2 regions of the Streptomyces solicathayae genome follow, and region 2 is predicted to be linked to the other one. Evidence: riboswitches for the same ligand, from Rfam matches in the RefSeq annotation. Region 2 holds a riboswitch; the other holds the start of a gene.
The links. A riboswitch is a leader RNA that binds a small molecule or an ion and turns the genes downstream of it on or off. The one in region 2 is predicted to bind glycine.
Positions count from the first base shown of each region.

Region 1: linked by a shared signal. The riboswitch ahead of gcvP (aminomethyl-transferring glycine dehydrogenase) and the one ahead of gcvT (glycine cleavage system aminomethyltransferase GcvT) in region 2 are both predicted to bind glycine.

Region 1 covers NZ_CP137573.1:6,734,298-6,748,494, reverse strand. Annotated here, with positions in the region: gene R2D22_RS31260 (hypothetical protein) at 1-261, shown strand, start outside; gene R2D22_RS31255 (DUF5999 family protein) at 598-804, shown strand; gene gcvP (aminomethyl-transferring glycine dehydrogenase) at 892-3,777, opposite strand; glycine riboswitch at 3,957-4,063, opposite strand; gene R2D22_RS31245 (PRC-barrel domain-containing protein) at 4,179-4,547, shown strand; gene R2D22_RS31240 (DNA polymerase IV) at 4,638-5,990, opposite strand; gene R2D22_RS31235 (MerR family transcriptional regulator) at 6,064-6,669, opposite strand; gene R2D22_RS31230 (bifunctional nuclease family protein) at 6,881-7,354, opposite strand; gene ftsR (transcriptional regulator FtsR) at 7,408-8,151, opposite strand; gene R2D22_RS31220 (FHA domain-containing protein) at 8,181-9,122, opposite strand; gene R2D22_RS31215 (DUF881 domain-containing protein) at 9,205-10,023, opposite strand; gene R2D22_RS31210 (small basic family protein) at 10,029-10,361, opposite strand; gene R2D22_RS31205 (DUF881 domain-containing protein) at 10,358-11,287, opposite strand; gene R2D22_RS31200 (sugar phosphate nucleotidyltransferase) at 11,388-13,883, opposite strand; gene clsA (cardiolipin synthase ClsA) at 13,998-14,197, opposite strand, start outside.
Region 2 covers NZ_CP137573.1:2,522,860-2,537,056, reverse strand. Annotated here, with positions in the region: gene R2D22_RS11345 (hypothetical protein) at 50-733, opposite strand; gene R2D22_RS11340 (L-serine ammonia-lyase) at 876-2,261, opposite strand; gene glyA (serine hydroxymethyltransferase) at 2,443-3,702, opposite strand; gene gcvH (glycine cleavage system protein GcvH) at 3,715-4,101, opposite strand; gene gcvT (glycine cleavage system aminomethyltransferase GcvT) at 4,175-5,299, opposite strand; glycine riboswitch at 5,466-5,567, opposite strand; gene R2D22_RS11320 (AAA family ATPase) at 5,708-6,373, shown strand; gene R2D22_RS11315 (enhanced serine sensitivity protein SseB) at 6,522-7,262, shown strand; gene R2D22_RS11310 (enhanced serine sensitivity protein SseB C-terminal domain-containing protein) at 7,304-8,095, shown strand; gene R2D22_RS11305 (ABC transporter permease) at 8,413-9,411, shown strand; gene R2D22_RS11300 (ABC transporter substrate-binding protein) at 9,522-11,285, shown strand; gene R2D22_RS11295 (ABC transporter permease) at 11,399-12,397, shown strand; gene R2D22_RS11290 (ABC transporter ATP-binding protein) at 12,394-13,506, shown strand; gene R2D22_RS11285 (ABC transporter ATP-binding protein) at 13,503-14,197, shown strand, end outside.

The DNA.
Region 1 (14,197 bases), 4.2 Mb from region 2:
GCGGACTCGCTGCCCGGGACGTACCAGCCGCGGCTGCTCTCCGTCCCCGAGCTGTACATGCTGACCCTCTGGCTGCACGGCGACACCGAGGCCGACGGGGCCGACGGCGCCCCCGACCCGGCCGACCTGCTCATCCCCCTGGCGCCCGCGCCCCCCGGCATCGCCGCCCACCGGCCGCACCGCGTCGCCGATCTGCTGCCCGTCCTGACCCTGCGCCTGGCGCCCGCACCGCTGTTCGGCACCCCGGCCCCCGCGGCCTGAGCCGCCAGGACCGGCATCCCACGCCCCGCCTCGGACCCCGTCCGAACCCCCGCCCCGCGGCCGCCCCGGCCGCGGGGCACAGTTGTGCGCCCGGATGGCCCGTACGGACTAGCCCGCCGGGACCACTGCGAACCACCCGAAGAGACCGTGCAGTTGAGTTGAACCGCCCGGGCGGGTGATACGTCTTCTTGCAATAGGAACAGCTGCCGCGAAATCCCTGCGGATCGACGTCCGTAGGGGAAGACTGGGACCGGACCGAACCGACCACGGGGGGCGGCCATGAACACCGCATCGAGCCGCAGGACACTCACCACCACGCAGCGAAAGAACCCATCCATGTGCCAGCATCAGCCCGCCTGTCCCACCGCCGACTCCGCCGATCGGGAGGCGGCCCGCCTGGTGGCTCACCACCCGGAGCAGGGCTGGAGCCTCCTGTGCAACGGGGTCCTGCTCTTCGAGGACACCGGTGAGCTGCTGCCGGACGGCCAGATCATCGCGCCGCACCGGCCGTTGACGGCCGGGCAGGTGGCCAAGGCGGCCTGAGGGGGCCGCCCGGCACACCGCGCACGGGCACGCACACGACGAAGGGCCGGCCCGGAGAGGATCTCCGGACCGGCCCTTCACTCATGCTCAGTTGTCGTACTCGTCCAGCGGCGGGCAGGAGCAGACCAGGTTGCGGTCACCGAAGGCACCGTCGATGCGGCGCACCGGCGGCCAGTACTTGTCCGCGGCCGAGACACCGGCCGGGAAGGCGGCCACGTCGCGGCTGTAAGCGTGGTTCCACTCGCCGCCCAGCGCGGCCGCGGTGTGCGGCGCGTTGACGAGCGGGTTGTCGTCGGCGGGCCACTCGCCCGAGGCGACCTTCTCGATCTCGGCGCGGATCGCGATCATCGTGTCGCAGAAGCGGTCGAGCTCGGTGAGGTCCTCGGACTCGGTCGGCTCGATCATCAGCGTGCCGGCGACCGGGAACGACATGGTCGGCGCGTGGAAGCCGTAGTCGATCAGGCGCTTGGCGATGTCGTCGACGCTGACGCCGGTGGCCTTGGCCAGCGGGCGGATGTCGACGATGCACTCGTGCGCGACCAGCCCGGCCGGGCCGGTGTAGAGCACCGGGTAGTGCGGCTCCAGGCGCTTGGCGATGTAGTTCGCCGCGAGCACCGCGACCTGGGTGGCGCGCTTGAGGCCCTCGCCGCCCATCAGGCGGACGTACGACCAGGAGATCGGCAGGATGCCGGCCGAGCCCCACGGGGCGGCCGAGATCGGGCCGACGCCCGTCTCCGGGCCGGCGGTCGGCTGGAGCGGGTGGTTCGGGAGGTACGGGGCGAGGTGCGCACGGACGCCGACCGGGCCGACGCCCGGGCCGCCGCCGCCGTGCGGGATGCAGAAGGTCTTGTGCAGGTTGAGGTGCGAGACGTCGCCGCCGAAGTGACCCGGCTTGGCGAGACCGACCAGCGCGTTGAGGTTGGCGCCGTCGACGTACACCTGGCCGCCGGCCTCGTGGACCTCGGCGCAGATATCGGCGACGTGCTCCTCGAAGACACCGTGCGTGGACGGGTAGGTGATCATCAGCACGGACAGCTCGTCGCGGTACTGGGCGATCTTGGCGCGCAGGTCCTCGACGTCGACCTCGCCGTCGTCGGCGGTCTTGACGACGACGACCTTCATGCCGGCCATCACCGCGGAGGCGGCGTTGGTGCCGTGCGCGGAGGACGGGATGAGGCACACCGTGCGCTGCTCGTCGCCGTTGGCGCGGTGGTAGGCGCGGACGGCCAGCAGACCGGCCAGCTCGCCCTGCGAACCGGCGTTGGGCTGGATGGACACCTTGTCGTACCCGGTGACCTCGGCGAGGCGCTCCTCCAGCTCGGTGATGAGCGTGAGGTAGCCCTGCGCCTGCTCGACCGGCGCGAACGGGTGGATCTGGCCGAACTCGGGCCAGGTCACCGGCTCCATCTCGGTGGTCGCGTTCAGCTTCATCGTGCAGGAGCCGAGCGGGATCATGCCGCGGTCGAGCGCGTAGTCGCGGTCGGCGAGCTTGCGCAGGTAGCGCAGCATCGCGGTCTCGGAGCGGTGCGCGTGGAAGACCGGGTGGGTCAGGTACACGTCGGAGCGGAGCGCGTCGACGGGCAGCGCGTCCTCGGTGACGGCGTCGAGGGCCTCGACGTCGCCGGCGACGCCGAAGGCGCTCCAGACGGCGGCGAGCTGCGCGCGGCCGGTGGTCTCGTCGCAGGAGATCGAGACGTGGTCCGCGTCGGCGCGGTACAGGTTGACGCCTGCCTCGCGGGCGGCGGCGACGACCTCGTCCGCCTTGCCCGGGACGCGGGCGGTGAGGGTGTCGAAGAAGGCACCGGTGGTGAGCTCCACGCCACCGGCCTTCAGGCCCGCGGCGAGGATCGCCGCATAGCGGTGGGTGCGCTGCGCGATCGTCTTCAGGCCGTCGGGACCGTGGTAGACGGCGTACATGCCCGCCATGACGGCGAGCAGCACCTGCGCGGTACAGATGTTGCTGGTGGCCTTCTCGCGGCGGATGTGCTGCTCGCGGGTCTGCAGGGCCAGGCGGTACGCGCGGTTGCCGTCGGCGTCCACGGAGACGCCGACGAGGCGGCCGGGCAGCGACCGGGCGTGCTTGTCCTGGACGGCCATGTAGCCGGCGTGCGGGCCGCCGAAGCCCATCGGGACGCCGAAGCGCTGGGTGGTGCCGACGGCGATGTCGGCGCCGAGCTCGCCGGGCGAGGTGAGCAGGGTGAGGGCGAGCAGGTCGGCGGCGACGGTGACGATCGCGCCGAGCTCGTGGGCCTGGTCGATGACCGGCTTGATGTCCCGGACGGCGCCGGAGGCACCCGGGTACTGGAGCAGCACGCCGAAGACGCCGCGCTCGGCGATCTCGGCGGGGATGCCGGCGGAGAGGTCCGCGACGACGACCTCGACACCGGTCGGCTCGGCGCGGGTCTCGATCACGGCGACGGTCTGCGGCAGGGCGTCGGCGTCGACCAGGAAGACGCCGTTCTTGACCTTGCCGACGCGGCGGGAGAGCGACATGGCCTCGGCGGCGGCGGTGCCCTCGTCGAGCAGCGAGGCGCCGGAGGTGGGCAGACCCGTGAGGTCGGCGACCATGGTCTGGAAGTTGAGCAGCGCCTCCAGGCGGCCCTGCGAGATCTCCGGCTGGTACGGCGTGTACGCCGTGTACCAGGCGGGGTTCTCCATGACGTTGCGCAGGATGACCGGCGGCGTGAAGGTGCCGTAGTAGCCGAGGCCGATCATCGGGGCGAGGACCTGGTTGCGGTCGGCCAGCTCGCGCAGCTCGGCCAGGACCTCGGCCTCGGTGCGGGCGGCCGGCAGGCCCAGGGCCTCGGCGCTCTTGATCACGTCCGGCACCGCGGCGGCGGTGAGCTCGTCGAGGGAGCCGTATCCGACCTGCGCGAGCATCTTGGCCCGGGCTTCGGCGTCGGGCCCGATGTGCCGCTGCTCGAAGGGGATGCCCTGTTCGAGAACGGAGAGCGGGGGGCGGTTGGCGGTCATGGCGGAGGCCTCCTGGTCTGTCACGACCCTGAAGGGGCACCACGGCGCGGGTGCCCGGACGGCCTCCCCCTCTGTCATCTCAACCTGAGAGCTTCACCGGCACCGCGTGGGGGCGGGCCGGCTTTCACCGTCGGTGAGAGCGGGTGCCGTCGGGCTTCCGCTCTGCTTTCCAGAGTGACCTCGTCCGCGCGGTACGGGTGCCTGAGAGATTCCGGGGAGGATTTGCTCCTTCGGCGTCTCCGTGAGGATTCTGAGGATTCCCCGGAGACTCTCCCGCGCGGGGTCGACAGCCACAGCCAGCCTACCAGCGCGCTTGCGTCGCCAGATCGCTCAAGTGGCCGATATCTCGGTTGTGCACTTTCGTAGTGGTTGGAGAGCAGTTGCGACCATGTGGAGGGACCGTGCAGACCGATATCGATCCGCGCAGCCTGATCGGCCGCAAGGCGTACGACCGCAACGGACACAAGATCGGAACCGTGGACGAGGTGTACCTGGACGACGCGACGGGTGTCCCGGAGTGGGCCGCCGTCCGCACGGGCCTGTTCAGCCGGGACGCGTTCGTCCCGCTGGAGCCCAGCGAACTGGCCGGCGACGGCCTGCACGTCCCGTACGAGCGGGCGCTGATCAAGGAGGCCCCGGACTTCGGCGTGGGCCGCCACCTCTCGCCGGAGCAGGAGCTCCAGCTCTACCGCCACTACAGCATCAGCCTGCCGCCCGCGCCCCACGAGGTCCGCGACTTCGGTCGGCTGGCCGGCCAGGACGAGGCCTGAGGGGGCAGAGCGGAGGATCGGGGCCGGGCCGAGGCCGGCGGCCGGATCGGGGTGGGGCCCGCGGAACCGGCCGGAGGCCGGGCACGTCCCCTACGCCTGCCCGCCCGGCACCAGCGGCAGCGGTTCGGACCGCTCCAGATCCGGATCGTCGACGAAGAAGGTCCGCACCCGCCCCGGAACCGTCGACCCCGGTACCTCGAAGCGGACGGTGACCCGTCCGACCCCGCTCCCCTGCACCCACCCGGGGCCGTACTCCGCGTGCCGGACGTCCTGCCCGGCCGCCCACCGCCGTTCCGCGGGCGGCTCCGGCGTGGGAGCGGCCGACGCGTCGGCGGACTGCTCCACGTCGGCCTCCTCCGCGGCCTCCGCCGCCCCCGCCTGCGCGAACAGGTCCTCCTGGGTGTAGTCCGCGAGCCCGCTCACCCCGACGCCGAGCAGCCGCACCCCGCCCGTGGTGTCCACGCCCTCCAGGAGCCTGGCCGCCGCCTCCCGTACGACGACGTGGTCGTCCGTGGGCCCCCGCAGCGTCTCCGACCGGGTGAGCGTCGAGAAGTCGAACCGGCGCACCTTGAGCACGATCGTCCGCCCGGAGTGCCCCGAGGCCCGCAGCCGCGCCACGCACCGCTCCGCGAGCCGTTCCACCTCGGTCCGGATCCGCACCCGGTCGTGCAGGTCCACGTCGAAGGTGTCCTCCACGGACACCGACTTGGCATCCCGCTCGGCCACCACGGGCCGGTCGTCGTGGCCCTGGGCCATCCGGTGCAGCGAGGTCCCGTGCGCCCGCCCCAGCAGCCGTACGAGCTCGTCCTCGCCGGCCGCCACCAGGTCCGCGACCGTCGTCATGCCCGCCCGCCGCAGGTGCTCGCCGGTGGCCGGCCCGACCCCCGGGATGATCCGTACGGACTTCGGCCCCAGCAGCTCGCGCTCCGTGCCCGGCTCGATCAGCACCAGGCCGTCCGGCTTGGCCTCCTCCGAGGCGATCTTCGCGATCATCTTCGACCCCGCCAGCCCCACCGACCCCGTGAGCCCCGTGGTACCGAGAATGTCCCTGCGCAGCCGCTCACCGGCCTCCCGCGCGCTCGCCGCGTCCCAGGCCGTACCCCCGGCCTCCAGGTCCACGAAGGCCTCGTCCAGGCTCAGCGGCTCGACCAGCGGCGACAGCCGGCCGAGGAGTTCCATGACCTGCTCGCTGACCGACCGGTACAACGAGAACCGGGGCACCAGATACGCCGCGTTCGGCGCGAGCCGGCGCGCCTGCGCCATCGGCATCGCCGAGTGCACCCCGAACCGCCGGGCCTCGTACGAGGCCGTCGCGACGACCCCGCGCGGCCCCAGCCCGCCGACCACCACCGGTTTGCCGCGCAGGCTGGGCTTCGCCGCCTGCTCTGCGGCGGCGAAGAACGCATCCATGTCCAGATGCAGGATCGTCGGCGCGGCTCTCACGACTCCGATGCTGCCCTACGCCACTGACAATGGGACCCGCACTGACGTGCGAGTCCCTCAGGGTGTCACCGGCTCAGACCGCCCGGTCGCGCCGGCGGCGCGCCAGCTCGTCGCTCGGGTTGTGTCCGATCAGCGTCTCGCCGGTGTCCACGCGTTCGCCGTGCAGCTGCGACAACGCCGCCTCGACGTCCCGCCACACCACGCCCACCGCGATCCCGAAGACGCCCTGCCCGCCCTGGAGCAGGTTCACCACCTCGTCGGGCGAGGAGCACTCGTACACGGTCGCGCCGTCGCTCATCAGCGTCATGCGCTCGAGATCCCGGAAACCCCGGGCCCGAAGGTGCTGCACCGCTGCACGGATGTTCTGCAGCGCGACACCGGTGTCCAGGAAGCGCTTGACGATCTTCAGGACGACGACGTCGCGAAAGCTGTAGAGCCGCTGCGTCCCCGAGCCGTACGCGGGCCGGACGCTGGGCTCCACAAGCCCGGTGCGCGCCCAGTAGTCCAGCTGCCGGTACGTGATGCCGGCCGCCGCGCACGCGGTCGGCCCCCGGTATCCGATGGTGTCGGTTCCGATGTCGGTGCCCGTGCCGGCCGCGCCCTCCTGGAGCGGGTACAGCCCGCCGTCTCCCGGAGTGCGTCCGAGAGCGCCCCCTGCCGTGCCGTCGCCGCTGCTCATCACGCCGACCCTCCGTCCTTGACCTGCCCACTCGACGGTAGGCAGTCACTCGGGGTGCGTCAACGATCGCCACACTCGGCACGCCGAGTGATAATCACCCTGAGAGTGGTTTCCCGTGTCCCTCGCCGGGAAAGGCTTCTCGAATGCGCTGAAAGCGCCCCGAGGGACGAAGGTCGGCGGAGCCGGCCGGACGGTCGCCGGCCGGCCGCCGTCACTGGCTGTTCGTGCCGAAATCCTCGGGAGAGATCTGGTCGAGGAACTCGCGGAACTTCTCCACCTCGTCCTCCTGCTCGTCCGGAATCGCGATGCCGGCGTCGTCCAGGACGCCGTCGCTGCCGTAGATCGGCGTTCCCGTGCGCAGCGCCAGCGCTATCGCGTCGGACGGCCGCGCGCTCACCTCGACACCACTGGCGAAGACCAGCTCCGCGTAGAAGACGCCTTCACGGAGGTCGGTGATCCGGACCTCGGTGAGCTCCTGGCCCACCGCCTCCAGGACGTCCTTGAAGAGGTCGTGCGTCAGCGGCCTCGCCGGAGCCATGCCCTGCTGGGCGAAGGCGATCGCGGTCGCCTCCCCGGGGCCGATCCAAATGGGGAGGTACCGGTCGCCTCCCACTTCACGCAGGAGCACGATCGGCTGGTTCGAGGGCATTTCCACCCGGACACCCACAACGTCGAGCTCGTTCACACAGCAACCCTAGGACGTGCCCGACCGGTTTGGATAGTCGGGCCCCTCCAAGATCACGGCAGCCGGAGCCCCAGCGCGGTCTGGACCAGTGCCGCGTGAAGCCGTACGGAGAGGCCCGCCAGCTCCTTCGCGGTGGCCTCCGCATGTGCTCTGGTCTGCGGATTCCGGTGCCGGCGCAGCGGTGCGACCATCTGTTCGACCAGTCCGGCCTCGCGATCCGCGGCCGCCTTCACCGCCCGGAGGTGCCGCGGTTCCAAACCGAATCTCCCCAGATCCGCGACAAGTCTGGCGACGGTGACCGCCTCCGCGTCATAGCCGCCCTCGGCCCCCGGAACGAGGAGCCCGTACGACTCCCACTCGGCGAGCTCCGCCTCGGTGACCTCCGCGGCGGCCAGCAGCTCGGCCCGGCCGATCCGCGCCGCCGTCGGCCGGTCCTGCTCCGGGTCCCAGGCTCCGTCCAGCAGGTCCCGCTGCGGACTCGGGGAGGGCAGTTTGACCTGCTCGCCCCGGGCGAGCGCGTCGAGATGCTCGCGGATCACCTTGAGCGGCAGGTAGTGGTCACGCTGCATCCGCAGGATCTGGGCGAGCCGCTCCACGTCCTGCGGGCTGAACTTGCGGTAGCCGGAGGCCGTCCGCTGCGGCTCGACGAGCCCCTCGGCCTCCAGAAACCGGATCTTGGAGATGGTCACTTCGGGAAACTCGTCGCGCAGCTGGTTCAGCACCGTCCCGATGCTGACCAGCCGGTCGCCCGCGGTGGCGGTGCCGTGACCGGCACCGCCCGTCGGTGTTCGCAGCATGGACCTTCCCTGAAGGGTTCCCGGAGGGGTCACACGCCCCGCTGGCTGGAGTAGAACACCAGCCGGTACTTGCCGATCTGGACCTCGTCGCCGTTGTTGAGCCGGATCGCCGTCTCGATCGGCTCACGGTTGAGGTACGTGCCGTTGAGGCTGCCGACGTCGCTCACGGTGAAGCCGCCGTCGGGCTGCCGACGGAACTCGACGTGGTGACGCGACACGGTGATGTCGTCGAGGAAGATGTCGCTCTGCGGGTGGCGGCCGGCCGTGGTCAGCTCACCGTCCAGCAGGAACCGGCTGCCCGAGTTCGGACCGCGGCGCACCACCAGGAGCGCCGAACCGGCCGGCAGGGCGTCGACCGCGGCCTGCGCCTCGGGCGACAGCGACGGAAGCTGCGTCTGGCCCGTGACCTCGGCGTCGTACGCCTCCAGGCCCGAGATCGAGATCGTGGACGTCGTCTCCGACGGACGCTCGGCCGGGGCACCACGCAGCGGCGCCCCGCAGTTGGAGCAGAACCGACTGTCCGCGGCATTGCGGTGGCCGCACCTCGTACACACCGGCATGGACGCATCCTCCTGCCGCGGCTGCCCCGCGGAGGCGTGGGTCGCATACGGGTCGGGGGCAAACCCTCCACCCGCACTTGAGGTTGATGGTTCTCCGAAACCTATGCGGCCGGGACCGGCAGGGTCAACAGAAGACGCGCCCTGTCCGCCCGGAATGTCACCGCCCTGCGCACCGACCTCGTCGCGGAAGAGAGGGCGCTCGGCCTCCTGCTCCCCGCTCTGGGCCTGGCGCGGCGCGCGGTGCTTGGCGTTGCCGCCGTCCTCGCGTGCGCTCTTGCCGAACAACTTCGCAAACAACTTCACGGGCGATTCCCCTTGACCGAAACAGACCCGCCCGTGGGGCAGGACGAACCCTGACTGAACACACCTGCCGACCCGGACACTTTCACAACGTCCGTATCCTCCGGACAGTTTCCACCACGCACCCTGCTTGTGATGCGGCGACCCCCCGCAACGTCACGTCCTTGTCCCCCGGCCCCCATGCACCCCTGCCTCACTGCGATGACGACCGAGCGTAGTCAGGCCGCTCCGCCGGTCGCAAGGCATCCACGACGATCTTGTTCGAGCGGGTCACCGTGGCGGTGGCCTGCTCCTTCTCCAGCGTCTGCACCACACCGCCGGGAATGTTCAGCGCCGGCTCCAGGTCCTCCGGCTTGCCGATGACCTTGAACCGGTACGGAGCGTCGATCTTCTTGCCGTCGACCTCTATGTCGCCGTCCCCGCCGGAGAAGTAGCTGTCCGCCACCACCCGGACGTCGTTGACCTGGATCGCCTCGGCGCCCGCCGCACGCAGCTCCTGGATCGCGTCCAGCAGCATGTCCGACTCGACCGAGCCGGCACCGTCCGTGACCGTCAGCGTGATCCCCGGCCCCTGCGCGGCGACCGTGCCGGCCAGGATGCCGAGCTGCCGCTCCTTCTCGAGCGTCTGCTTGCGGGCCTCCTCCGCCTGGTCGGAGCTGCTCTCCAGCTCGGAGCGCTGGCTCTCCAGGCGGGTCTTCTCGTCCTCGAGACGCTGGGTGCGGTCGTCCAGCTCGTCGAGGATGCGGACCAGGTCCTCCTGCCGCGCCCCGCGCAGCGCGCTGTTGTCACTCGTCGAACGGACCTGGATCGCCAGACCCAGACCGAGCACGAACAGCAGCAGGGCCACGACGAGTTGGGCGCGGCTGAATCGCGGCGGCCACAGCCCGGCGGCCAGCCGCTGGCGACCGGTCTGCTCCGGCTTCGATGCCTCGGCGGCCTGCGCCGGCGTCTCCTCGGGCGTCTCCGAGGGGGTGTCCTCGGGCGTCCCCTGGGGGTTCTCCTCGGTACTCATCGGCCTCACGCCCGGAACACGTGACGCCGGATGGCGGCCGCGTTGGAGAAGATCCGGATACCGAGCACGACCACCACACCGGTCGACAGCTGCGCGCCCACGCCCAGCTTGTCGCCGAGGAACACGATCAGCGCCGCCACGACCACGTTCGACAGGAACGAGACCACGAAGACCTTGTCGACGAAGATCCCGTCGAGCATGGCCCGCAGGCCGCCGAAGACCGCGTCCAGTGCCGCGACCACGGCGATCGGAAGATAGGGCTCGACCACCGCAGGCACCTCGGGCCGGACCAACAGTCCGACCACGACTCCCACGACCAGGCCCAGTACGGCGATCACGATGTGCCCTTCCCTGTGTCGGCCGAAGCCTCTCCGGTGGCCTCCGCGGCCCCGGCGCCCCTCGGCTCAGCTGTGCGTACGATCAGGCTCGGCGCGGCCGGCAGGCGCACCTCGTCCTCGACGGAGATGCTGCTGCGGATCCCGAAGTTCTCCTGGAGCACATGCAGGTACTGGCCGTCGGCGCTGTCCTGGAACGCGGTGCTCAGCCGCTGCCCGTCCCCCACCGCCAGCACGGTGTACGGCGGCACCAGCGGACGGTTGTCGACCAGTATGGCGTCACCCGCCGCGCGGATCGCCGACAGCGAGGTCAGCCGCTGGCCGTTGATAGACACGGCCTCCGCGCCGGACTGCCACAGCCCGTTGACCACTCGCTGCATGTCCCGGTCGCGCACCCGCCCCGTGTCCGCGAAGCCACTGCTCTCGCGCGGACCGCCACCGCCGTCCTCGGCACCCTTGGCGTCGTCCACGACCAGCTTCACACCCGGCCCGCGCACCGGCGTCGCGCCGGACAGCAGCGCCACCAGCTCCGCCTGGTCGCCGCCGTGCTCCTCCAGGGCCTTGCGCTGCCGCTCCCCCACCTCGGCCCGGACCTTCTCTACGTTCTGCTCCAGCTCGTCGGCGGCCGTCGTCTCCGCGTCGATGCGGTCGATCAGCTCCTGCCGCTCCTTCGCCACGATCGGCGCGGCTATCTGTGCCTGCGCCGCACCCAGGGTGACGACCGCGGCCGCCAGGACGAGGCCGGCGGCGAGCCCGAGCTTGGCCCGCAGCGGACGCGGCATTCCGCCGCCCTTGGCGGCCCGCCGGGCCGTCGCCTCGGCATAGCCGTCGTCGAGGGCGTGGTCCATCACGTTGTTCAGCAGCGACATCGACGCGTCGGGACGCGGAGGCGGGGAGCCGGTGCTCCGAACGGGGGGCTGCTGCGACATGCCGCACATCGTCGCACGTCGTAGGGGCTACCGCCGAATGGCCCCACCAAAGCGCCAGGCGGCCCCCCTGCGGAGACCGCCCGGCACACCCGTCACAACGTCACCTACCGGCACTCTCCACGACGCCGGACCACTCGTCGAGCAGCGCCTGCGCGGACGTGTCGTCCGGCCCCTCGGCCCACAGATGGGTGACGGCCTCCGCCGGGTCGGGCAGCACCATCACCCAGCGCCCGTCCGCCTCCACCACCCGCACACCGTCGGTGGTGTCCACGAACCGGTCCCCGGCCGCCTCCACCACCCGGCGCATCACCAGACCCTTCACCGCCCACGGCGTCGCCACGTCCCGCTTGATCACATGGGCCCGCGGAATCCGCGCGTCGATCTGGCTGAGCGTGAGCTGCGTACGGGCCACCAGACCGATCAGCCGGACGAAGGCGGCCGCGCCGTCGAAGACGCTGCTGAACTCCGGCACGATGAACCCGCCGCGCCCGTCCCCGCCGAAGATCGTCGACTCCTCGCGGCCCACCCGCGTCAGGTCGTCCGGCGAGGTCGTCGTCCACTCCACCTGCGTCCCGTGGTACGCCGCCACCTGCTCGGCGATCCGGGTCGTCGTCACGGGCAGCGCCACCCGGCCCGACCGCCGCTCGGCGGCCACCAGGTCCAGCATCACCAGCAGCGACCGGTCGTCCTCGATGATCCGGCCCCGCTCGTCGACCAGCGACAACCGCTCGCCGACCGGGTCGAACCGCACCCCGAAGGCCGCCCGCGCCGACGCCACGATCTCCCCGAGCCGCACCAGACCCGCCCGCCGCGCCTGGACGGACTCGGTGGGACGGGACTCGTCGAGTCCCGGGTTGATGGTCAGCGAGTCGACCTGGAGGCGGCCCAGCAGGCTCGGCAGAACGAGCCCGGCACTGCCGTTGGACGCGTCCACGACCACCTTGAGCCCGGCCTCGGCGATCCCCGTGGTGTCCACCTGCCGCAGCAGGGACCCGGTGTACGAGTCGAACACGCTGGCCGGGAAGGACAGGTCACCGATCTCCCCCGGGAACGCCCGCCGGTACTCCTGACGCGCGTACACCCGGTCCAGCTTGCGCTGCCCGGCCTGCGAGAGGTCGGCTCCGCGCTCGTCGAAGAACATGATGTCCACCGAGTCCGGAACGCCCGGGGAGGTCCGCACCATGATCCCGCCGGCACTGCCCCGCGCGGTCTGCTGCCGCGCCACCGGCAGCGGCACGTTCTCCAGGTCGCGTACGTCGATGGCGCTGGCCTGCAGCGCCGAGATCACCGCCCGCTTCAGCGCCCGCGCCCCCCTGGAGTGGTCCCGCGCGGTCGTGACCGTCGAGCCCTTCTTCAGCGTCGTCGCGTACGCCCCGGCCAGCCGCACGGCCAGCTCGGGCGTGATCTCCACGTTGAGGATGCCGGACACCCCGCGCGCGCCGAAGAGATGCGCCTGGCCGCGGGACTCCCAGATCACGGAGGTGTTGACGAAGGCGCCGGCCTCGATGGTCTTGAACGGGTAGACGCGGACGTTGCCCTGCACGATCGATTCCTCACCGATCAGGCACTCGTCCCCGATGACGGCCCCGTCCTCGATCCGCGAGGCCCGCATGATGTCGGTGTTCTTCCCGATCACACAGCCGCGGAGATTGCTCTGCTGCCCGATGTACACGTTGTCGTGGACCACGGCCTTGTGCAGGAACGCCCCGGACTTCACGACCACGTTCGAGCCGACGACGGTGTGCTCGCGGATCTCCGCGCCCGCCTCGACCTTCGCGTAGTCCCCGATGTACAGCGGCCCGCGCAGCACGGCGTCCGGGTGGACCTCCGCCCCTTCGGCGACCCACACCCCGGGTGAGATCTCGAACCCGTCGAGCTCGACCTGCACCTTGCCCTCGAGGACGTCGGCCTGGGCCTTGACGTAGCTCTCGTGGGTGCCGACGTCCTCCCAGTAGCCCTCGGCGACATAGCCGTAGATCGGCTTGCCCTCCTTCATCAGCTGAGGGAAGACGTCACCGGACCAGTCGACCGGAACATCGGCCTCGACGTAGTCGAAGACCTCCGGCTCCATCACGTAGATGCCGGTGTTCACCGTGTCGGAAAAGACCTGCCCCCACGTCGGCTTTTCGAGGAAGCGCTCGACTTTTCCCTCCTCGTCGACGATCGTGATGCCGAATTCCAGCGGATTGGGAACCCGCGTGAGGCATACGGTGACGAGGGCGCCCTTCTCCTTGTGGAAGGAGATGAGATCGCTGAGGTCGAAGTCGGTGAGCGCGTCCCCGGAGATGACGAGGAAGGCGTCGTCCTTCAGCGCCTCCTCGGCGTTCTTCACGCTCCCGGCGGTTCCGAGTGGCTTCTCCTCATTGGCGTACGAGAGCTCCATTCCGAGGTCCTCGCCGTCGCCGAAGTAGTTCTTGACGAGAGAGGCGAGAAACTGGACGGTCACGACGGTCTCGGTGAGACCATGCCGCTTGAGCAGGCGCAGCACATGCTCCATGATCGGCCGGTTGGCGACCGGCAGAAGCGGTTTGGGCATGCTCGAGGTCATCGGGCGAAGTCGCGTACCTTCGCCACCAGCCATCACGACGGCCTTCATGTCGGAAGCGTCCTCCTTGAGAGACGACGGTCTGACCGACCTCACCCATCCGCACAGTGGACCACTCGCGTCATTGCTGGTGCCGGCGACACTGCACGGCACGGGCAGACGGGCTCAATCGGCCTCGGTGTCCGCCTTGACGAGGCGGCGGACCTGGACCACGTAGAGGATCCCTGCCCACCAATAGAGACTTGTACCCCATCCGGCGAACGCCCACCCGAAAACTTCAGCGAGTGACGCAAGCAACCCCTCTCCGTCACTGAGGAGAAGCAACGGGAAGGCGTACATCAAGTTGAAGGTCGCAGCTTTTCCGA
Region 2 (14,197 bases):
CCGGGCGTCCTACGCCCGGTGACGATCGCCTGCCGACGCTCCCCGGCCCTCAGGAGGCGTACGCGCCGCGAACCTCTGAGAGCACCACCGTGCAGGATTCGATGTACTGGATCGCCGCCGCCCGGGTGACCCCGGTGTTCTCGTAGCGCACCTGGTCGCCGAGGTCGGCCAGCCGTTGCGCCAGCGAAAGCGTCCGCGCCGACACTCCCAGGTGCCCCAGGGCGCCCACCAAGGACGTCTCGACGGGGGACGCGTCGCCGTTCCGGTTCCGCAGGAACATGTAGACCAGGGATTCCATCCGCGCGTGCGCCGTGACGATCGCGGTGGCCGGCAGGCTCTCCACCATCCGGAACGCATCGTCGAGCAGCGGATCGATCCTGCGGTCCCCGGCCAGGTCCTCGGGCGAGATCCGCTCGGGCACGAGCCGGTGCAGCATCTCCTCGTCCGGGGCGGGCTCGTCGCTCCGTGCCGGAGGGACGGCGGCGGGCCGGACGTGGGGACGCTGCCGGCCGGGGGCGACGCCGTACGGGTGCCTCTCCTGCACCTCCTCGGCGAACTCCGCCACCTCTCGGATCCGCGCCTCGAACTCCGCCGACCCGCCGAGCGTCTCGATCCTGCGCATCCGGGAGAAGAGCTCACGCAATTGGCTCCGGAAGGTGAGCACGAACGTCAGCACCACCCCCGGCCACACGAAGGTCTCCACGTAGGTGTGCACCATCTTGGCGATCTCCATCCCCGCATGATGCACGCACGGTCACGCCTTGGGTAGGGCCACCCTGAGCCACTTCCCTTGCCTGCCAAGGGAGTTGGTCGTCGAGGCCCTCATCCGGCGGGGGATGAGGGCCTCGACGTACGCGTGACGCCCGGTCCGGGCCTCAGCACTCGATGATGTTCACCGCGAGCCCGCCGCGGGCCGTCTCCTTGTACTTGACCGACATGTCGGCGCCCGTCTCCTTCATGGTCTTGATGACCTTGTCGAGGGAGACCAGGTGGCTGCCGTCGCCGCGCATGGACATCTTCGCCGCCGTGACGGCCTTCACCGAGGCCATGCCGTTGCGCTCGATGCAGGGGATCTGGACCAGGCCGCCGACCGGGTCGCAGGTCAGGCCCAGGTTGTGCTCCATGCCGATCTCGGCGGCGTTCTCCACCTGCTCCGGGGTGCCGCCGAGGACCTCGGCCAGCGCGCCGGCGGCCATCGAGCAGGCCGAGCCGACCTCGCCCTGGCAGCCGACCTCGGCGCCGGAGATCGAGGCGTTCTCCTTGAAGAGCATGCCGACCGCGCCGGCCGCGAGCAGGAAGCGGACCACGCCGTCCTCGTCCGCGCCGGGCACGAAGTTCATGTAGTAGTGCAGGACCGCCGGGATGATGCCGGCCGCGCCGTTCGTCGGGGCGGTGACCACGCGGCCGCCGGCCGCGTTCTCCTCGTTCACGGCCATCGCGTAGAGGGTGATCCACTCCATCGCGTGCGCCTTCGGGTCGCCCTCGGAGCGCAGCTTGCGGGCCAGCGCCGAGGCGCGGCGGCGGACCTTCAGGCCGCCCGGCAGGATGCCCTCGCGGGACATGCCGCGCGAGACGCAGGCCTGCATGACCCGCCAGATCTCCAGCAGGCCGGCCCGGATCTCGTCCTCCGTGCGCCAGGCCTTCTCGTTCTCCAGCATCATCGCGGAGATCGACAGGCCGGTCTCCTTCGCCATGCGGAGGAGCTCGTCGCCGGTGCGGAACGGGTACTTCAGGACCGTGTCGTCCGGGATGATCGGGCTCTGGCCGTCGACCCCCTCGTTGGAAAGTGCAGTCTCGTCGACGACGAAGCCGCCGCCCACCGAGTAGTACGTCTTCTCCAGGAGCAGCGCGCCGTCCGCGTCGTACGCGAAGACCGTCATGCCGTTGGCGTGGTACGGCAGCGCCTTGCGGCGGTGCAGGATCAGGTCCGCGTCGAAGTCGAACGGGATCTCGTGCGCGCCCAGCACGTTGATATGGCCGCTGCTCTTGATCCGCTCCACCTGCTCGTCCGCCGTCTCGACGTCGACCGTGCGCGGAGAGTTGCCCTCCAGGCCCAGCAGGACCGCCTTCGGGGTGCCGTGGCCGTGGCCGGTCGCGCCCAGCGAGCCGTACAGCTCCGCGCGTATGGAAGCGGTCGGGGCCAGCAGCCCCTCGTTCTTCAGCCGGCGCGCGAACATCCGGGCCGCCCGCATCGGGCCCACCGTGTGGGAGCTGGACGGGCCGATGCCGATCGAGAACAGGTCGAAGACCGAGATGGCCACGGGGGACTCCTTGTGGGGCTGGTAGACGCCGTTGTCTGCCGGGGTGGTGCAGAGATACGGGGAGGGGAGGGGGAGATCGTTTTCGTTGTCCACACGGGGCGGGGCACCGTGCTCACTGTCCAGTGTGCGCGGTGCCCCGCAGGTTCCGTACATACGAACCCAGTAACAAAAGGGTACGAAACTACTTCAGGCCGGGGTACAGAGGGTGCTTGTCCGCCAGCGCGGTGACCCGGGCCTTCAGCGCCTCGGCGTCGAAGCCGGGCTTGAGGGTCTCGGCGATCACGTCGGCGACCTCGGCGAAGTCCTCGGCCTGGAAGCCGCGGGTGGCCAGGGCCGGGGTGCCGATCCGCAGGCCGGAGGTGACCATCGGCGGGCGCGGGTCGTTCGGGATCGCGTTCCGGTTGACCGTGATGCCGACCTCGTGGAGACGGTCCTCGGCCTGCTGGCCGTCCAGCTCGCTGTTGCGCAGGTCGACCAGGACGAGGTGGACGTCCGTGCCGCCGGACAGGACCGACACGCCGTGCTCGGTCACGTCCGCCTGCGTCAGGCGCTCCGCGAGGATGCGGGCGCCGTCCAGCGTCCGCTGCTGGCGCTCCTTGAACTCCTCCGAGGCGGCGACCTTGAAGGAGACCGCCTTGGCGGCGATCACGTGCTCCAGCGGGCCGCCCTGGAAGCCCGGGAAGACCGAGGAGTTCAGCTTCTTCGCGAACTCCTTCTTCGCCAGGATGATGCCGCCGCGCGGGCCGCCCAGGGTCTTGTGGGTCGTGGAGGTGACCACGTCCGCGTACTCGACCGGGTTCGGGTGCAGACCCGCGGCGACCAGACCGGCGAAGTGGGCCATGTCGACCCACAGGTACGCCTCGACCTCGTCCGCGATCCGGCGGAACTCGGCGAAGTCCAGCTGGCGCGGGTACGCGGACCAGCCGGCGATGATGACCTTGGGGCGGTGCTCCTTGGCCAGGCGCTCGACCTCGGCCATGTCGACCAGACCGGCCTCGTCGACGTGGTACGCGACCACGTCGAACTGCTTGCCGGAGAAGTTCAGGCGCATGCCGTGGGTCAGGTGACCGCCGTGCGCCAGGTCCAGGCCCAGGATCGTGTCGCCCGGCTGGGCGATCGCGAACAGCGCGGCCTGGTTCGCCGAGGCACCGGAGTGCGGCTGGACGTTGGCGTACTCGGCGCCGAACAGGTCCTTGATCCGGTCGATGGCGATCTGCTCGGCCACGTCGACGTGCTCGCAGCCGCCGTAGTACCGGCGGCCGGGGTAGCCCTCGGCGTACTTGTTGGTGAGGACCGAGCCCTGCGCCTCCATGACGGCGACCGGAGCGAAGTTCTCCGAGGCGATCATCTCGAGGGTGGACTGCTGGCGGTGGAGCTCGGCGTCGACGGCGGCGGCGACGTCCGGGTCCAGCTCGTGGAGAGGGGTGTTCAGAAGCGACATCGGGAGGGGTCCTTAGCTGCCGGAGAACGCGGTGTACTCGTCGGCGGAGAGCAGGTCCTTCGGCTCCTCCGCGACGCGCACCTTGAAGAGCCAGCCACCCTCGAAGGGAGCCGTGTTCACCAGCGACGGGTCGTCCACGACGTCCTGGTTCGCGGCGACGACCTCGCCGGTCACCGGGGAGTACAGGTCGCTGACCGACTTGGTGGACTCCAGCTCGCCACAGGTCTCGCCCGCGGTCACCGTGTCGCCGACCTCGGGGAGCTGGACGTACACGACGTCGCCGAGGGCGTTCGCCGCGTGCTCGGTGATACCGATCGTGGCGACGTCGTCCTCGGCGGGCGACAGCCACTCGTGCTCCTTGCTGTAGCGCAGGTGCGTGGGGTTGCTGGCGTTGCTCATGACCTGAATTCTCCTGTACGCGGGGGAGTGCTGATGAACGGGGAGGGGACTGCGGGACGAGACGTGCTCAGTGTCACTTCTGGCGCTTGTAGAACGGCAGCGCCACGACCTCGTAGGGCTCGTGGGTGCCGCGGATGTCCACGCCGACGCCCGCCGTGCCCGGCTCGGCGTGGGCGGCGTCGACGTACGCCATGGCGATCGGCTTGCCCAGCGTCGGGGACGGGGCGCCGGAGGTGATCTCGCCGACGACCTGGCCGTCCACGACGACCTGCATACCGGCGCGGGGCACCCGGCGGCCCTCGGCGATCAGGCCGACGAGCTTGCGCGGCGGGGCGGTCTCGGCGCGCTCGGCGGCCTTCTCCAGCGCCTCGCGGCCGACGAAGCGGCCCTCGTTCGTCGTCTTCTCGAACTTCACGACCCGGCCCAGACCCGCGTCGAACGGGGTGAGGGACGTGGTCAGCTCGTGGCCGTACAGCGGCATGCCCGCCTCCAGGCGGAGCGTGTCGCGGCAGGACAGGCCGCACGGCACCAGGCCGACCGGCGCGCCGGCCTCGGTCAGCGCCTTCCAGACGCCCTCGGCGTGCTCGGGCTTCAGGAACAGCTCGAAGCCGTCCTCGCCGGTGTAGCCGGTACGGGCGATCAGCGCGGGGACCCCGGCGACCGTGCCCGGCAGGCCGGCGTAGTACTTCAGTCCGTCCAGGTCGGCGTCGGTCAGCGACTTCAGGATGCCGGGGGACTCCGGGCCCTGGACGGCGATCAGCGCGTACGCGTCGCGGTCGTCACGCACCTCGGCGTCGAAGCCGGCCGCCCGCTCGGTCACCGCGTCCAGCACGACCTGCGCGTTGGAGGCGTTGGCGACGATCATGTACTCCTGCTCCTGGAGCCGGTACACGATCAGGTCGTCGAGGATGCCGCCGTCCTCCTGGCAGATCATCGTGTAGCGCGCGCGGCCGACACCGACCGTGGAGATGTTGCCGACCAGGGCGAAGTCGAGCAGCTCGACGGCCTGCGGGCCCGTGACGGTGATCTCGCCCATGTGCGAGAGGTCGAAGAGACCGGCCTTGGTGCGGACGGCGTTGTGCTCGTCCCGCTCGCTGCCGTACCGCAGCGGCATGTCCCAGCCGGCGAAGTCGGTCATGGTCGCGCCCAGCGAACGATGCAGGGCATCGAGGGCGGTCAGACGGGGGGCAGTGCTCATCGGGTGGCTCCCGGGTCCCAGGGGCGTGGCGTGCAGGGCACGACATACATGACGGGTGAGGACGGATCCTCCCCATCTGTCATGGAACCTGAGAGGTTCACCGGGGGCATCCCCGGCTTGCACCTTGGGTGGGGCCGCGACGACGCGGCCCGCTTTTCAGATCTGCCTCGTCCACGCGGTATCGGGGCCTGAGAGATTCAAGGGAGGGTCTTGCTCCTTCGGCGCCCGGCCGGATAGTTCCGGCCCGGGACTCTCCCGCGCGGCTTCGAGCGGCCAGTATGTGATTGTGTGCGCTTGGCGCGCACATCATTGCATGCGGGATCCGAACGGCAAATCGCTTGTGCCTCATTACCGTCTCTTTACACTTCATGGGCAAGGGTCCCGAAAGACCCGGCAGGGGGAGAAGCGATGACGTGGCAGCGAACCGGCGCGATGGCGACGAACACCGGCCTACCGGCCCAGCGTGTGCGGCGCGCCGCACGGCGCGGGGCCACGCCCGTGCTGCGCGATCTGCGCGAGCGGGAGGGCCGCGGCCCTCGTGTGCTCGCCTTCCGGGAGGGCGACGTGGTGGTGGTCTCCGGGCTGCCCGGCAGCGGGAAGTCGACGCTGATCCGGCGTGCTGCGCAGGACCGCACCATCGACTCGCAGGACGTCCGTGAGCGCTGGGAGGCGAAGATGCCGCGCTTCCTGCCGTACGCCGTCTACCGCCCGCTGGTCCGGATCGCGCACTACGCCGGGCTGCGCAGCGCCCTGCGCTCCGGCGAGAGCCTCATCGTGCACGACTGCGGCACCCAGGGCTGGGTCCGCGGCTGGCTGGCCCGCGCGGCGCGCCGCCGCGGCCGCGCCATGCACCTGATCCTGCTCGACGTCACCCCCGAGACCGCCCGCGAGGGCCAGCGGGACCGGGGCCGCGGTGTCTCCGGGTACGCGTTCAGCCGGCACCGCCACGCGGTCGGCCGGCTGCTCGCCGCCGCGCAGTCGCCGCACCCGCCGGCCGGCTGCGCCACCACCACCCTGCTGGACCGCCCTGCGGCGACCGCCCTGCGCCGGATCGCCTTCCGCCGCGAGCCCTGACCGGTGCTCCGACCGGCGGCGCGGCGGAAGGGCTCCCTCCGCCGCGCCGGTGGCCTACGTCACCCCGTCCGAATCGGGGGCACCGTGCCCGCGGTGACGGTCCGCGACGTTAAGGTGCCCCGAGGACGCTCCGCCGAAGGGGAAGAACGTGGACATCGCATGGCCGGGCAACGAGCTGGAAGAGACGCTCGCCGCCTCGCTCGGCACCCCCTCCGCCGGAGCCCGTCTCGTCGAGGTCCTCGGGCGCAGCCAGGTATGGGTGCCCCTGCCGCAGGGCGGCGGCCCCGACAGCACCGTCCTCGACCTGCCCACCGTGGAGATCGACGGCGCGGCCTACGTCCCCGTCTTCAGCTCCGAGCAGCAGTTCCACGCCTGCGTCGGCGCCCCCATGGCGTACACCGTCGCCCCCGCCCGTGACTTCGCCCGCGGACTGCCGCCGCAGCTCGGCATCGCCGTGAACCCCGGCGGCACCGTCGGCGTCCCGCTGCCCCCGCCCGCCGTCGCCGAGCTGTGCCGCACCGGCCGCACCCCGCTGGACGGCCCCGCGAGCGGCGGCCGGGTCCGGCTCTTCGAACCCGACTGGCAGGACGACCCGGTCGACTTCCTCTCCGCCGCGGCCGCCGAGTTCGACGCCCTCGGCGTCGTCACCACCGCCCGCCGCGTGCTCGCCAGCGTCGAGGGCGGCGAGCCGGCGCTCTTCGTCGGCGTCCAGCTCTCCGTCTACGACGGCGTCGACCGCGACGCGCCGTTGGACGCGCTCGGCCGCGCGCTGGGGCGGGTCCAGGTCCGCTGGCCGGTGAACATCGTCCTGCTCGACGTGGCCCAGGACCCGGTGGCCGACTGGATGCTGGCCAAGGTGCGCCCCTTCTACCAGCGCGTGTACGCATAATCGGAACCGAACGGCAGACGGAAGAGGGGGCGGAACCCAGGGTGAGTGCGTCGCGCGACGCTGCGGCCGGCCGGACCGGACAGGCCGGCGGCCAGGTCGAGCACCTGATGCGCCAGGTCGCTCCCGGCCGCTTCGACGCCTACGAGGCGCTGCTCGGCGCGCTGGCCGCGGAACCGGTCTGGATGCTGCTCTGGCACGGGCAGCCCGGCTCCTCCGACGCCCAGTACGGGAACATGCAGGTCGACGGCCTCGGCTACGCGCCCTGCGTCACCTCCGCCCAGGAGCTGGCCGCCTCCGGCTGGAACCGCGCCCACGAGGTCGTCACCGGCCAGGACATCGCCCGCGCCCTCTACCCCGACCGCTGGGGCATCTGGCTCAACCCGCACGCTCCCGGCGGCGGCGTCGGCATCCCGTGGGCCGACCTGCGGCGCATCGCCACCGGTCTGGACCGGATGCCCGCCGGACCGCTGAGGCTGTCCGAGCCGGCCATCGAGATCCCGCAGTTCTACGCCCTGCTCACGCAGAACGCGCACCGCACCCCCGCCGTCCGCTCGTTGCGCCGCGCCTGGGTGCAGCCGGTGCTCGGCTCCCCGTACCTCGCCATCGGTCTCGACCTGTACGACACCTCGCCGGCCTCCGTCGAGTCCGTGCGGGCGATGATGCGGCAGTCCGTGGCCGCCGTGCCCGACGGGCTGCCGGTGTCCACGGTCGCGATGTCGGACGACCACGACCCCGTGACGATGTGGCTGCGGGCCACCGCGCGCCCGTTCTACGACCGCGAGGCGCACGCCGCGCCGTCCCGCGGGTCCGCCGGTTACGGCTATCCCCAGTGACCCTTCGGGTCGCTCGCTTCACCCCAATCACCCGTCTCACCAGGACGGTTGAGCTTTTGTCCGTTCTGGCCGAATAGCGGCCGAGTTGGTCCGCTGAGCCGATCTCCCCGTCCGCATAACGGAAGTGGGCGGACCGCATCACAGTTGCGCAAACATTCACCTTGAGGTCTGGCGGCTGATCGCAAGCCCGTTGAAGACTCCCCGGAACGCCGGGCGTTCGACCGCGTGATCGAGCGTCCAACCAGCAGTTCCACTACGCCGCCACCCGCGGCGAGGCAAGGGCCGTCCACCCGCGGCCGAGAGGGGTCCTCACCACGATGACGGCACCACTGCACGACACGAGTGCGGCCGAGACCGCCGCTGTCGACGTCGCGGCCGCAGCCCCCGCCAAAGCGATCGAAGGCCGCTCCCCGTGGCAGATCGCCTGGACTCGCCTCAAGAGGGACAAGCTGGCCCTCGCCGGCGGCGCCGTCGTGTTCTTCCTGATCCTGGTCGCGATCTTCGCGCCGCTCATCGTCGGCCTGCTCGGCCACCCGCCGAACGAGTTCCACGAGGACCAGATCGATGCGCTGTTCGGCACGCCGATCGAGCCGTACGGCGGCATCAACTCCGACTTCCTACTGGGCGTCGAGCCGGTCAACGGCCGCGACGTGTTCAGCCGGATCGTCTACGGCGCCCGGATCTCGCTCCTCGTCGCCTTCCTGGCGGCACTCTTCGCGGTCCTGCTCGGCACGGTCCTCGGCATCATCGCCGGCTACTTCGGCGGCTGGATCGACGCCGCGCTGAGCCGCGTCATGGACGTCATGCTCGCCTTCCCGCAGCTGCTCTTCACGATCGCCCTGGTCTCCGTGCTCCCCAACGACCTGCTGGGCTTCGGTGGTTCGAGCATCCGGATCGGCGCCCTGGTCGTCGTCATCGGCTTCTTCGGCTGGCCGTACGTCGGACGCATCGTCCGCGGCCAGACCCTGTCGCTGCGCAACCGCGAGTACGTCGAGGCGGCCCAGAGCCTCGGCGCCGGCCGCCTCTACATCCTGCGCCGGGAGCTGCTGCCCAACCTGGTGGCCCCGATCACCGTCTACGCGACGCTGATGATCCCCACGAACATCCTGACCGAGGCGGCCCTCAGCTTCCTCGGCGCGGGAGTCAAGCCGCCCACGGCCTCGTGGGGGCAGATGCTGTCGAAGGCCGTCAACACCTATGAATCGGACCCCCTGTTCATGGTGATCCCCGGCCTCGCGATCTTCATCACCGTGTTGGCGTTCAACCTCTTCGGCGACGGCGTGCGCGACGCGCTGGACCCGAAGGGCGCCCGCTGACCGTACGCCGGTACCGCAAGACCAGCCCCTGCCGCTGTCGACAGGAGGCACATCCCCAAACCGGCGGACCGTTTCCGACGGCCGCCATACTTCCGGAGGTTGCGAGACCCATGACACTCAACAGCCCGGCGCGGCGCCGACTCGCCGCGGGCGCACTGCTCGCCGCGGCGACCATGCTGGTCACCACCGCGTGCGGCGGCGGCGACGCCGGCGGCGACAAGGGCAACAAGGGCGCCGCGGGCTTCAACGCCGCGGTGAACAAGGTCGCCAACGCCTCCGACAAGAAGGGCGGCGAGCTGAAGTTCATCGCCTCGCAGGAGGCCGACTCGTGGGACCCGCAGCGCGGTTACTACGGCTTCGTGTGGGACTTCGCCCGCTACTACACGCGTCAGCTGGTCACCTTCAAGGCCGAGCCGGGCGCCGCCTCCACCGAGCTGGTCCCCGACCTCGCCGCCGAGGCCCCCCAGATCTCCGCCGACGGCCTGACCTACACCTTCAAGCTGCGGGACGGGATCGCCTGGGAGGACGGCAAGGCCATCACCTCCAAGGACATCAAGTACGGCATCGAGCGCATCTGGGCCCAGGACGTCATCTCCGGCGGCCCGATCTACCTGCAGCAGGTCCTCGACCCGAAGAAGACCTACACCGGTCCGTACAAGGACACCTCCGCCGACAAGCTCGGTCTGAAGGCGATCGAGACGCCGGACGACAAGACCATCATCTTCAAGCTGCCGGTCGCCAACAGCGACTTCCTGCAGATGCTGGCCATGCCCGCCGCCTCCCCGGTCCGCCAGGACAAGGACACCAAGGCCCAGTACGGTCTGAAGCCGTTCTCCTCCGGCCCGTACAAGTTCGAGTCCTACACGCCGAACAAGGCCATGAAGCTTGTCCGCAACGACAAGTGGGACCAGAAGTCGGACACCATCCGCAAGGCCCTGCCGGACAAGATCAGCGTCACGTTCACCACGAACGCCGACGACATGGACAACCGCCTGATCGAGGGCGAGTACGACGTCGACCTCAACGCCACCGGTGTCGGCCAGGCCGCCCGCGCCAAGGTGCTGCAGCAGCACAAGGAGAACGCGGACAACCCGCAGACCGGCTTCATCCGTTACGCGGTGTTCCCGCAGACGGTGATCCCGAACATCGAGTGCCGCAAGGCGATCATCTACGCCGCCGACTCCAAGTCCCTGCAGACCGCGCGTGGTGGCCCGCAGGCCGGTGGCGACATCGCCACCAACATGCTGCCCGCCGGCGTCAAGGGCTCGGACATCAAGGCCGACCCGTATGGCAAGCTCGGCGGCAAGCCGGACCTCGCCAAGGCCAAGGAGGCCCTGACGAAGTGCGGTCAGCCGAACGGCTTCAAGACCACCATCGCGGTCCGCAACAACAAGCCGATCGAGATCGCCACCGCCGAGTCCCTGCAGCAGTCGCTGAAGGCCGTCGGCATCGACGCCCAGATCGACCAGTTCGACGGTGCCCAGACCAACGGCATCATCGGCTCGCCGACCGTGGTCAAGCAGAAGAACTACGGCATCATCATCATGGGCTGGGGCGCCGACTTCCCGTCGGGCCAGGGCTTCCTGCAGCCGCTCGTCGACGGCCGCTTCATCCTGCCGAGCGGTAACAACAACTTCTCGGAGCTGAACGACCCGGCCATCAACGGCCTGTTCGACCAGGCGCTGAAGGAGACCGACCCGAACAAGGCCGGCGAGCTCTACAAGCAGATCAACACGAAGGTCTCGGAGCACGCCGTCTACCTGCCCTTCACCCACGAGAAGAACATCATCTGGCGCAGCTCGCGACTGACCAACGTCTACACGGCCGACGCGTACAACGGCCGCTACGACTACGCGTCGCTCGGCGTCAAGTAAACCCACCCGCTCCAACGGCGCACCACCCGCCGCCAGGTCCGAAGGGCAGGTGATGGCCGGGCCGGTGGCCGGGGAATCCGATCGGGTTCCCCGGCCGCCGGCCGGCCGACCGCATGCTTGCATACATAGTCCGACGGCTCTTCGCCGTCGTCGTGATGCTGCTCGTCGTCACGTTCGTGACGCTCGGCATCTTCTTCCTGATCCCCAAGCTGACCGGCAGCGACCCTGCCGCGATGTTCGTCGGCAAGCAGGCGGATCCGGCCTCCATCGAGGGCGTCCGGCAGAAGCTGGGCCTGGACGACCCGATCCTGGTGCAGTTCTGGCACTTCGTCTCGGGCATCTTCGTCGGCCGTGACTACGTCGGCGGCGGCGACACGATCCACTGCGCGGCGCCGTGCTTCGGCTACTCGTTCAAGACCGAGCAGGACGTCTGGCTCATGCTGGTCGACCGCATCCCCGTCACCGTCTCCATGGTCCTCGGCGCGGCCGTGCTGTGGCTGGTCATGGGCGTCAGCACCGGCGTGGTCTCCGCGCTCCGGCGCGGCACCATGATCGACCGGGCGGCGATGGTCACGGCGCTCGCCGGCGTCTCGCTCCCCATCTACTTCACCGCCATGCTGGCGCTGCTCGTCTTCCGCATCCAGCTCGGCTGGCTGGACGCCAAGTGGGTCCCGTTCACCGAGTCGCCCGGATCGTGGTTCATGGGCCTGCTCCTGCCGTGGGTCACCCTCGCCTTCCTGTACGCGGCGATGTACGCCCGGCTCACCCGCGCCACCATGCTGGAGGTGCTCGGCGAGGACTACATCCGCACCGCCCGCGCGAAGGGCCTCACGGAGCCGGTGGTGCTCGGCAAGCACGCCATGCGCTCCACGATGACCCCCATCCTGACCATCTTCGGCATGGACCTCGGCGCTCTCATCGGCGGCGCGATCCTGACCGAGACCGCGTTCAACCTGCCCGGCCTCGGCAGCGCGGCCTTCAAGGCGGTCGGCGACCGCGACCTGCCGCTGATCCTGGCGGTCACCCTGATCACCGCGGCCGCCGTGGTCGTCATGAACCTCGTCGTGGACCTCATGTACGCCGTGATCGACCCCCGAGTGAGGCTCGCATGACCGAGATGTCGAAGACCGGAACCGCGACGGCGGCAGAGCCCGTTCGTTCCGCGCCGTCCGACGCGTTCCTGGACGTACGCGACCTGAAGATCCACTTCCCGACCGACGACGGCCTGGTCAAGTCGGTCGACGGCCTCACCTTCCAGCTGGAGAAGGGCAAGACCCTCGGCATCGTGGGCGAGTCCGGTTCCGGCAAGTCGGTGACCTCGCTCGGCATCATGGGCCTGCACACCGTCGGCCAGTACGGCCGGCAGAAGGCGCAGATCTCCGGCGAGATCTGGCTGAACGGGCAGGAGCTGCTCTCCGCCGACCCGGACACCGTGCGCCGCCTCCGCGGCCGCGAGATGGCGATGATCTTCCAGGACCCGCTGTCCGCGATGCACCCGTACTACACGGTGGGCAACCAGATCGTGGAGGCGTACCGGGTCCACCACGACGTCGACAAGAAGACCGCCAAGCGGCGTGCGATCGAACTGCTCGACCGGGTCGGCATCCCCGAGCCGGCCAAGCGCTTCTCCAACTACCCGCACGAGTTCTCCGGCGGTATGCGCCAGCGCGCGATGATCGCGATGGCGTTGGTCAACAACCCCGAGCTGCTGATCGCCGACGAGCCGACGACGGCCCTGGACGTGACCGTCCAGGCGCAGATCCTCGACCTGATCCGGGACCTGCAGAAGGAGTTCGGCTCCGCGGTCGTCATCATCACGCACGACCTCGGCGTGGTCGCCGAGATCGCCGACGACATCCTCGTGATGTACGGCGGCCGGTGCGTGGAGCGCGGCTCGGCGGAGTCCGTCTTCTACGAGCCGCAGCACCCCTACACCTGGGGCCTGCTCGGTTCCATGCCGCGGATCGACCGGGAGCAGACCGACCGGCTCATCCCGGTCAAGGGCAACCCGCCCAGCCTCATCAACGTCCCGAGCGGCTGCGCCTTCAACCCGCGCTGCCCGTACGCGGACGTGCCGAAGGGCGGCATCACCCGGACGGAGCGCCCCGAGCTGAAGCTCGCGACGGGCGGCGAGTCCGGCGGCCGGCACTACTCCGCCTGCCACATGTCGCAGGAGGAGCGGACCCGGATCTGGACCGAAGAGATTGCGCCGAAGCTGTGACCGACAAAAGTGACGTGACGATCCCGGCGCAGGCGACCTCCTCGCCGGAGGCGCCCGAGGCACTGCTCCGGGTCGAGGGCCTGACGAAGCACTTCCCCATCAAGAAGGGCCTGCTGCAGCGGCAGGTCGGCGCCGTGAAGGCGGTCGACGGGATCTCCTTCGACGTGCGACCGGGGGAGACCCTGGGCGTCGTCGGCGAGTCCGGCTGCGGCAAGTCGACGATGGGCCGGCTGATCACCCGGCTCCTCGAACCGACCGGCGGCAAGGTCGAGTTCCAGGGGACGGACATCTCGCACCTGGGCGTGGCGAAGATGCGCCCGCTGCGGCGGGACATCCAGATGATCTTCCAGGACCCGTACGGCTCACTGAACCCCCGGCACACCGTCGGCTCGATCGTCTCCGCGCCGTTCGTGCTGCAGGGCGTCCAGCCGGAGGGCGGCGTGAAGAAGGAGGTCCAGCGGCTGCTCGGCCTGGTGGGCCTCAACCCGGAGCACTACAACCGCTACCCGCACGAGTTCTCCGGCGGTCAGCGGCAGCGCATCGGCATCGCGCGGGCGCTGGCGCTCAAGCCGAAGCTGGTGGTCGCGGACGAGCCGGTCTCCGCGCTCGACGTGTCGATCCAGGCGCAGGTGGTGAACCTCCTGGACGACCTCCAGGAGGAGCTGGGCCTGACCTACGTGATCATCGCGCA